3 regions of the Bacillus aquiflavi genome follow, and region 1 is predicted to be linked to each of the others. Evidence: riboswitches for the same ligand, from Rfam matches in the RefSeq annotation. Region 1 holds a riboswitch; each other region holds the start of a gene.

Evidence for each region. A riboswitch is a leader RNA that binds a small molecule or an ion and turns the genes downstream of it on or off. The one in region 1 is predicted to bind S-adenosylmethionine.
Region 2: linked by a shared signal. The riboswitch ahead of metK (methionine adenosyltransferase) and the one ahead of K6959_RS18470 (methionine biosynthesis PLP-dependent protein) in region 1 are both predicted to bind S-adenosylmethionine.
Region 3: linked by a shared signal. The riboswitch ahead of K6959_RS14110 (methionine ABC transporter ATP-binding protein) and the one ahead of K6959_RS18470 (methionine biosynthesis PLP-dependent protein) in region 1 are both predicted to bind S-adenosylmethionine.

The regions. Positions count from the first base shown of each region.
Region 1 is NZ_CP082780.1:3,789,681-3,792,965, reverse strand. It holds gene K6959_RS18480 (OsmC family protein) at 1-245, opposite strand, end outside; gene K6959_RS18475 (Crp/Fnr family transcriptional regulator) at 323-937, opposite strand; SAM riboswitch class I at 1,145-1,251, shown strand; gene K6959_RS18470 (methionine biosynthesis PLP-dependent protein) at 1,366-2,472, shown strand; gene K6959_RS18465 (bifunctional homocysteine S-methyltransferase/methylenetetrahydrofolate reductase) at 2,472-3,285, shown strand, end outside.
Region 2 is NZ_CP082780.1:2,755,527-2,758,811, reverse strand. It holds gene pckA (phosphoenolpyruvate carboxykinase (ATP)) at 1-403, opposite strand, end outside; SAM riboswitch class I at 793-926, shown strand; gene metK (methionine adenosyltransferase) at 1,142-2,344, shown strand; gene asnB (asparagine synthase (glutamine-hydrolyzing)) at 2,842-3,285, shown strand, end outside.
Region 3 is NZ_CP082780.1:2,890,493-2,893,777, reverse strand. It holds gene K6959_RS14115 (O-acetylhomoserine aminocarboxypropyltransferase/cysteine synthase family protein) at 1-842, shown strand, start outside; SAM riboswitch class I at 940-1,052, shown strand; gene K6959_RS14110 (methionine ABC transporter ATP-binding protein) at 1,155-2,180, shown strand; gene K6959_RS14105 (methionine ABC transporter permease) at 2,173-2,829, shown strand; gene K6959_RS14100 (MetQ/NlpA family ABC transporter substrate-binding protein) at 2,848-3,285, shown strand, end outside.

The sequences.
Region 1 (3,285 bases):
AATGTAATGATAAAGCAACTTACAGCCGCACCGATTAAATATTCAACTGGGTTTGCTGCTTGATCAGTTCCGCCTAATGCTTCAGGCTCATCTGTTAAATAAGGAGCAAAGTCGCGAATTTTAATCTCGTTCTTTACTCCGCCTTTCCATGATACATCAGCATGCCATTTGCGCATTTTTAATTCCGGGTTTGCTTTTATAGCTTCGACAGTTGCCCGTGCTTTATCAAATTGTATTCCATTCATGTTGTTTTCCTCCTCTTATATTTTCCTTGTCCTTATTGTAACAGGGGGTCATTTTCGTGTATGTAAGGAGGCTTACATTATTCACTGATTCGAAGCCAAAGAGTTTTATCGATTTGAACTAACGTGCCTACTTGTAAAAATTTATTCATTAAAAAAGTGACTGTTTCCCTTGTTGAAGCAATCATACCAGCTAAATCCCGGTGTGTAAGGTAGTCCGGCAGACGAATAAACTCCCCTTGTGATTGATCTTTCTCCGCAAGCTTATTCAATAAAAATAAGAGCCGTTCTTCTACTTTGCCGTAAGCAACTTGCTCAAGAATTTCTAATGTCTCTTCTAGTCTCTCTGTCACATAATGTAACAGAAACATCGAAAGTTCGGGTGTTTCAGTAATAACCTTTTTTACTTCGTCAAATGTTAAAGCAATTACCTCTGTTTGAGTTAATGCTTTTGTAAACCGTTTTTGCTCTCGCTGAGAAAATAGTTCTAAAATCCCAATACATTCCCCTGGCATTGCAAGACCTATGACACACTCTTTCCCATCAGGATGAAGATGGAAAATTTGTGCCGTTCCTTTAACAAGGATATAAACTAATTGTTCCCCGGGAGACATAATAAATTCTCCTTTATTCATTACTTTTCGATCTCTTTTTAACCAATTTTCTACATGTTTTTTTGGAAAAAACGATAACATTGTTTGTGACTCCACACCTTCACCTCATCACAATCTTTATACATTGCAGTTCATTTTCACTATAAAGTATATCATGTACTAATTTAGAAAAAATTTAACGAACATGATCGTTTATTCGACAGTTAATTTTATCTTTACATGATTTTGGGGCTTGCTAAATCCACAAAATTATTTTAAGATTATAAAAATACAATTTATTTTTAAATTTTCTTATCAAGAGAGGCAGAGGGACTGGCCCGAGGAAGCCTCAGCAACCGCCGATTTACGGCAAGGTGCTAATTCCAGCAAGTTGAAAGCGACTTGGGAGATAAGATGAAGCATACTTGTTAAAGAGTCTTCTTCTTATCGAAAAGGCTCTTTTTATTTTAGCCTTTTCCCTTTAGTCCATTTATGCTGTACAGCTAAACAGAAAGGGGAAGAAAATGAACATTTATCACTTAGAGACTATTTTAGCGCAAATTGGAAATCGTTCATGTGAACAAACAGGAGCAATAAGTACACCTTTATACTTTTCAACAGCCTACAGACACCATGAAATTGGAATATCGACTGGCTATGACTATTCAAGGACTGGAAATCCTACACGTTCCGTACTTGAAAAAGCCGCTGCTCATCTTGAAAAAGGTGATCAAGCCTTTGCTTGCAGCTCAGGAATGAGTGCCATTCAACTTATCCTTTCATTATTTCAAACAGGTGATCATCTGATCTTAACTCGGGATTTATATGGCGGTACATATCGCTTGTTTGATATGTTTTCACAAAAATACGGGCTATCAGTTACTTATTGGAGTGGACGTGAAGAATCACTTGAACAATTGATTCAACCGAATACAAAAGCTATTTTTATTGAAACACCAACAAATCCGCTAATGAATGAAGTTGATTTGTCAAAAATAGCGACCTTGACAACAAAACATAAACTTCTTTTCATTGTCGATAACACTTTCTATACACCAATTATTCAAAAACCGCTTGAATATGGTGCTGACATTGTCATTCATAGCGCAACAAAATATTTGGCAGGTCATAATGATGTCCTTGCTGGCCTCGTCATTTCAAAAGGAGAAAAACTAACTGAACAGCTTGCCCTCCTTCATAATGCGTGCGGTCCTGTTCTTTCACCTTTTGATTGTTGGCTCGTCATAAGGGGATTAAAAACATTAGCATTACGAATAAAACAACATGAAAAAAAAGCTCAGGCGATTACGCAATTTTTACAAGCACATCCCTTTGTCACAGACGTGCTATATCCAGGCAGGGGCGGAATGGTTTGCTTCCGGATTATAAAAGAGGACTATATCTCCCCTTTCCTTAAAGCTCTGCGTCTATTTACATTTGCCGAAAGCTTAGGCGGTGTCGAAAGTCTTATTACTTATCCAGCAACACAAACACATGCTGAAATCCCAGAAGATATCCGCTCGCAATATGGGCTTTGTAATCGGCTTTTACGTATTTCTGCCGGTATTGAGCATGAAGAAGATTTAATTAATGATCTTAAGCAAGCATTTGCTTTCATAGAAAGAGGGTGTAAATAATGTCGTTACGAAAAGCTTTAAAAGAACGAATACTCATCGGCGATGGAGCAATGGGAACACTCCTCTACTCTCATGGGATTGACCGTTCATTCGAAGAAATAACCCTTTCTCATCCAGAAGAAATCTATCATATTCATAAAGCATATATCCACGCGGGAGCAGATGTTATTCAAACAAATACGTACGGAGCAAACGTAATTAAATTATCGAGATATGGACTTGAGAATAAAGTAAAAGTCATTAATCAGGAAGCTGTCCGCATTGCCCGAAAAGCAGCGGGAAGGGAAACATTTGTTTTAGGTACGATTGGCGGAATTCTCGGCTTTAACAAACAGGAAATCCCGCTTAACGATATTACAAACAGCTTTAAAGAACAACTTTATAGTTTACTAGAAGAAGGGGTAGATGGTCTTTTACTTGAAACTTATTATGACTTGGAAGAGTTAACAGCTGTTTTAGCGATTGCGCGATTAGAAACAAATCTTCCAATTATTGCTCACGTCACGATGCATGAACCAGGAGTATTGCAAAACGGTCTCTCTTTAACACAAGCCCTTACACAACTTGAAGGCATTGGCGCCGATGTGGTTGGGGTTAATTGCCGCCTTGGCCCTCATCATATGATTCGGGCGTTAGAAAGTGTGCCGTTACAACAGAAAGCATTTTTGTCTGCATATCCTAACGCAAGCTTGCCTGACTATGAAGATGGAAAGCTTACTTATACAGCAAAGGAAGATTACTTCAAAAAATGTGCAATTGCCTTTAGAAACGAAGGGATTAGACTCCTTGGAGGGTGCTGCGGGACAAGACCGG
Region 2 (3,285 bases), 1.0 Mb from region 1:
GGGCGAATAAATTGTTCCAAGCATATTCATTGATCACTTGAATTGGCAATTGATGTTTTTTATCAGCGCCAGCAAAGCCTTTAAATACGAAAACCTCATCTTTTTCTTTTAAATAATGAATCACTTTATGATAAAGGTTTGTGAAAACCTCTTCCGAAATAGGCTGATTGACGGAACCCCAATCAATTTTATCTTTTGTAGATGCTTCCTCTACGATATATTTATCTTTAGGGGAGCGTCCTGTATACTTTCCAGTTGTGGCTCGGACTGCACCAGTGGAAGTTAACAAACCTTCATTACGGTTTAACACTTTTTCAACTAGTTGTGGAACAGACAATTGAATGTGCACGTTTTTTCCCATTAACAATTCATTTAATTCGTTGGAAATACTTACAGAACTCATCTGATGATAACCTTCCTTTTTTTCCGATTTATTTTACTCGAAATTAGTATAACACATTTAAGTTAATAATCTATACTAAATAAAAAATTTCACTTCGTTGTTTTAAAATTGTAACATTTGCATTATTCATAACTGTAGTATAAGGCTTTGATTTCATTTGTAATTAAGACTGTAAAGTTAGTATATCCAAACATTATAAATAGAAAAGTGAAAAAGTAAAGAGAAGGATTATTTTGATGTAAAAACCTTTAAAAGGATAGTTGTAACAGTTGTTTGTTCAATAGATAAACTAATCATTAGTGAACTGCCCAATGATTGAAATGCCGTTTTAAGGATAAATTAATTGACGTATGGTAATAACATGAGCTATTATGAGTTGAACGGATACTCTCTTATCCCGAGATGGTGGAGGGACAGACCCTATGAAACCCAGCAACCTGCTTTTAAAAAGAAAATGGTTAATCAATCTTTTTTAAGCAAAGGTGCTAATCTGTTGCAAGGACATATCCTTGAACGATAAGAGTGAAAGGCGAATGAGTAAATGATTACCTTTCCTCAATGTGGAAAGGTTTTTTGTATTTAGAAGCTAATTTTTCATTCTAAAAGGTAATGTTTATTTCATACTACTTAGGGAAATGAGTTCCGTCTAAAAAGTAATAAAAGAAGATGCGGTAACGTATGAAAATTGCTTCTTCAATATCTTTCTCTAAATTTAATGAAATAAGGAGGAAAATTTAGATGTCAACTAAACGTCGTTTGTTTACATCCGAATCAGTAACGGATGGTCATCCAGACAAAATTTGTGATCAAATTTCAGATGCAATTTTAGATGCGATATTAGACAAAGATCCAAATGCACGCGTTGCTGCTGAAACATCGGTTACAACTGGATTAGTTCTTGTTACTGGTGAAATAACAACGTCTACTTATGTAGATATTCCAAAAATTGTACGGGAAACATTGGCTAATATTGGATATACGCGAGCGAAATATGGCTTTGATGCTGAAACGTGTGCTGTTTTAACTTCTATTGATGAACAATCTGCAGACATTGCAATAGGTGTCGATCAAGCAATTGAAGCGCGTGAAGGTAAAATGACTGACGAAGAAATTGAAGCAATTGGTGCTGGTGACCAAGGTTTAATGTTTGGATTTGCTTGTAATGAGACGGAGGAGCTTATGCCTCTTCCAATTTCATTAGCCCATAAGCTTTCTCGCCGTTTATCAGAAGCACGGAAAAAACAAATCATTCCCTACCTTCGTCCTGATGGAAAGACACAAGTGACGATTGAGTATGATGAAAATGATCATCCGGTTCGTGTTGATACCATTGTTATTTCGACCCAACACCATCCAGGTGTTAGTTTAGAAAAAATCAAGCAAGATTTGAAGAAATATGTAATTGAACCTGTAGTTTCTAAAGAATTAATTGACGAAAATACGAAATATTTTATTAATCCAACAGGTCGATTTGTTATCGGTGGACCACAAGGTGATGCTGGTCTAACAGGAAGAAAGATTATCGTCGATACGTACGGAGGGTACGCACGTCATGGAGGCGGTGCATTCTCAGGTAAGGATCCTACAAAGGTTGATCGTTCAGCAGCATACGCGGCTCGTTACGTGGCGAAAAATATTGTCGCATCTGGCTTAGCGGACAAAGTAGAGGTACAGCTCGCCTATGCAATCGGAGTTGCACAGCCTGTTTCCATTTCTATTGATACATTTGGTACTGGTAAAGTTTCTGAAGATATCCTTGTAGAAGTTGTTCGGCAAAACTTTGATTTGCGTCCTGCTGGAATTATTAAAATGCTTCGTTTACGTCGTCCGATATATAAACAAACAGCTGCATTTGGACATTTTGGACGGACAGATATTGAACTTCCATGGGAACTTACGGATAAAGCGGATGATTTACGTAATCAAGCTTTAAATCGTTAAATATTAATCCATTTTTTCGAGAAAAACTCGGAGCGTGTCGATCAAGAAGCGGGAACAATAAGCGAATAGATCCGTTGTTCACGAAGGGCTTATAACGGAGTGAAACAATGTCGAATGCGAGCGTTTGTCAACAATCTGAATGGGGTTACATCTAACATGTAACTCCATTTTTTCCTTTTATATTGCTAGATTTAGCTCTTTTCGATTTTATCAGCAATAATTATGTAACCGTTAAGCTATAATCTTATAATGGTTTTTCTATGATATGAGTACATCTTTATGATATTATTAACGATATGTGATGTTTTCTTTTATTTAAGAACTAATATGCTTTTTTCACTTTATAATCTTCGTTACATAAAATTCATCATTCTTTTCTTTTTTTGATTGGTCATTCTCAGTATAATGGTATTATTATGACTTTTCACCGTTGTAATTGACGGATAATTTTTATAAAATAATAACGTGAATGTTAAATATGGAGAAGGTGCGGACGAATGTGTGGTTTTATTGGTTGTGTGCATGATAAAGCACAAAAAGTTTTAGAAGAAAATGAAAAACAGTTTAAAATAATGAACGACTTGATCACTCATCGCGGTCCCGATGACGCAGGATATTACTTTGACGACTATGTTCAATTTGGATTTCGTCGTTTAAGTATTATCGATATTAAGAGCGGCCACCAACCATTATCGTATGAAAACGAACGATATTGGATTATTTTTAATGGTGAAATTTACAATTATGTAGAATTACGTGAAGAACTATTAAAAAACAACAAAGTTACATTTACAACAAACTCTGATACAGAAGTGATCGTTGCTTTATATAGTAAACTAAAAGAAAAAGTGGTTGAGAAGCTTCGAGGGATGTTTGCCTTTGTTATTTGGGATAAGAAAGAGCAGACATTATTTGGAGCACGTGATCATTTTGGAATAAAA
Region 3 (3,285 bases), 900 kb from region 1:
CTGAAACAATTGGCAACCCTAGCTTAAGAATTTTAGATATTGAAGAAGTTGCTAATGTCGCCCACGAAGCAGGTGTTCCATTAATTATTGATAATACGTTTGCAACACCTTATCTTTGCCGTCCAATTGAATTTGGCGCAGATATTGTCGTTCACTCTGCAACAAAATGGCTTCTCGGTAATGGGACTACGTTAGGTGGAATTATTGTCGACGGAGGTCAATTTGATTGGAATTCTCCAAAGTTCCCTGGATTCACTGAACCAGATAAAAGCTATCATAATATTGTTTATAGTGAAGCACTTGGACCTGTTGCATATATTGTTAAAGCACGTGTTCAGTTGCTGCGTGATTTAGGACCAGCTTTAAGTCCACAAAGCGCATTTCAATTTACATTAGGGCTTGAAACACTTCACGTAAGAATGAAAGAACATGTTTCCAATGCTAAAAAGGTTGTTGATTATTTAGAAAACCATCCAGCAGTTAATTGGGTGCTATATCCAGGTAATGAGAATCATTCTGATTACAAATTAGCGAAGAAGTATTTGCCGAAAGGTGCAGGCTCAGTTGTAGTATTTGGAATAGATGGCGGTAGAGAAGCAGGCGCTAAGCTGATTAATTCTGTGCAACTTTGGGCGCACGTTGCTAACGTTGGTGATGCAAAAAGCTTAATTATTCATCCAGCAAGTACAACACACCAACAATTAGACAGTGAAGGTTTACAAGCAGCAGGTGTTCCTGAAGATTTAATCCGACTTTCAATCGGAATCGAGCATGCAGATGATATTATCGCAGATTTAGAGCAGGCGATTGAAGCAGCTACTGGAGTCACATCTTTAAAATAAAGGCTTAAATAGATGTTTGTAAAAATATGGCGTTGACACCTTAAATAATCCGTGCTAGAATGGCTGTTATATTTAAGTTAATAGAGTATATTATGCACTCTTATCAAGAGAGGTGGAGGGATGTGCCCGAGGAAGCCCGGCAACCGTCAATGAAAGTTTCATTGAAATGGTGCCAATTCACACAAAGCGGATTGCTTTGAAAGATGAGAGAAAGGGAATGGACGTCTATTTTATACCTTTCTGCTCATATGCAGAAAGGTATTTTTAAATTTTATGATGCATCTAGATCACGGATAAAAGAAGGTGAGTCAATTGATTACTTTAAAGGATGTTAGTAAAGTTTACAGTTCAACATCTGGTGAGATACAGGCAGTCGATCATGTAAGTCTTGAAATTAATGAAGGTGAAATATTTGGTATTATTGGTTATAGTGGAGCTGGAAAAAGCACATTAATCCGTATGTTAAATGGTTTAGAAACACCAACTAAAGGGTCCGTCATTGTCGCAAATAAAGAAGTATCTAAAATTAAAGGAAGAGAGCTTAGAAAAGCACGTCAAGAAATTAGTATGATTTTTCAACATTTTAACCTTCTTTGGTCAAGAACGGTTAGGGAAAACATTGCCTTTCCCTTAGAAATTGCTCGGGTTCCAGAGGAAGAACGGTTAAGGAAAGTTGATGAACTGATTAAGCTCGTTGGCTTAGAAGGAAGAGAAGATGCCTATCCTTCACAACTAAGTGGAGGACAGAAGCAGCGGGTTGGGATTGCGAGGGCACTTGCGAACAATCCAAAGGTTCTTCTATGTGACGAAGCGACTTCTGCTCTTGACCCGCAAACGACCGATTCGATTTTAGATTTACTTGTCGATATTAATAAACGGCTACGGTTAACGATTGTCCTTATTACCCACGAAATGCACGTTATCCGTAAAATTTGTCACCGAGTGGCAGTAATGGAAAGTGGACGGATTGTTGAGCTGGGAAATGTATTAGATGTCTTTAAAAATCCTTTGCAGCCCATTACTAAAACGTTCGTCAACCAAGTAACAGAACCTGAAGAGACGATAGAAACGATCAAACATTTGCTTAAACAATATCCAGAAGGAAAGGTTGTTCAGCTAACATTTGTTGGAAGTTCGACAGAGCAGCCGTTAATCACAAACTTAATTCGCCATTACAACGTTACGGTTAATATTTTAAAAGGAAAAATATCACAAACGCAAAATGGGTCATATGGCACTTTGTTTGTCCATCTCGATGGAGATGAACATGAGGTTGAAAAGGCGATTCAATATATCCACACTCAAAAAGTTGGGGTGGAGGTGATTACAAATGTTTGAAAATGTGAAATGGGATCGAATGCTAGAAGCAACAAATGAAACACTTTTTATGACAGCGATTTCTGTTGTTGCAACGTTTGTATTTGGAATATTATTAGGTCTTTTGCTTTTTTTAACATCAAAGGATAATATATGGGAAAATAAGTCAATCCATTTTATTGTAAGTGCGTTTGTCAATATATTTCGTTCAATTCCATTTATTATTTTAATCGTTTTACTCATTCCGTTTACAAAATTAATTGTTGGAACGATTATTGGTCAGAAAGCTGCATTACCAGCATTAATTATCGGTGCAGCCCCATTTTATGCTCGAATGGTGGAAATTGGTCTTCGAGAAATTGATAAAGGTGTAATTGAAGCCGCTAAATCAATGGGAGCAAGAACAAGTACGATTATTTTTAAAGTTTTGCTTCCAGAATCGATGCCAGCGCTTATTTCTGGAATTACAGTAACAGCAATAGCGCTTGTCGGTTATACAGCTATGGCAGGTGTAATCGGTGCGGGCGGTCTTGGGAATTTAGCATATATGGAAGGATTCCAACGAGGACGGAATGATGTAACGTTAGTCGCAAAAGTCATCATTTTAGTGATCGTCTTTATTATCCAATTAATTGGGGATTACATTACTACAAAGATAGATAAACGTTAAAAAAGGAGTGTTTTAATCATGAAAAAACGATTAAGTATTTTACTTTCTTTCGCTTTAGTACTCGTATTAGCAGCTTGTGGTTCATCTGAATCGAAAGATGAAAAAACAGGAAATAAAGAAATTATCATTGGAGCTTCTAACGTACCTCATGCTGAAATTTTAGAAGAGGCAGCTCCTTTACTAAAAGAAAAAGGGATTGAATTAAAAATTGAAACGTTTCAAGACTACGTATTACCAAACAAAGCACTTGCTGATAAAGAGCTAGACGCAAACTATTTTCAGCATATTCCTTATTTAGAGGCACAAATTGCCGAGCATGACTATGACTTTGAAATTGCTGGAAAGGTGCATCTTGAGCCGATTGGCGTTTATTCAAAAAAATATAAAAGCCTTGAAGAGCTTCCAGATGGTGCCGAAATTTTAATGAGTAATTCAGTTTCAGATCATGGCCGGATT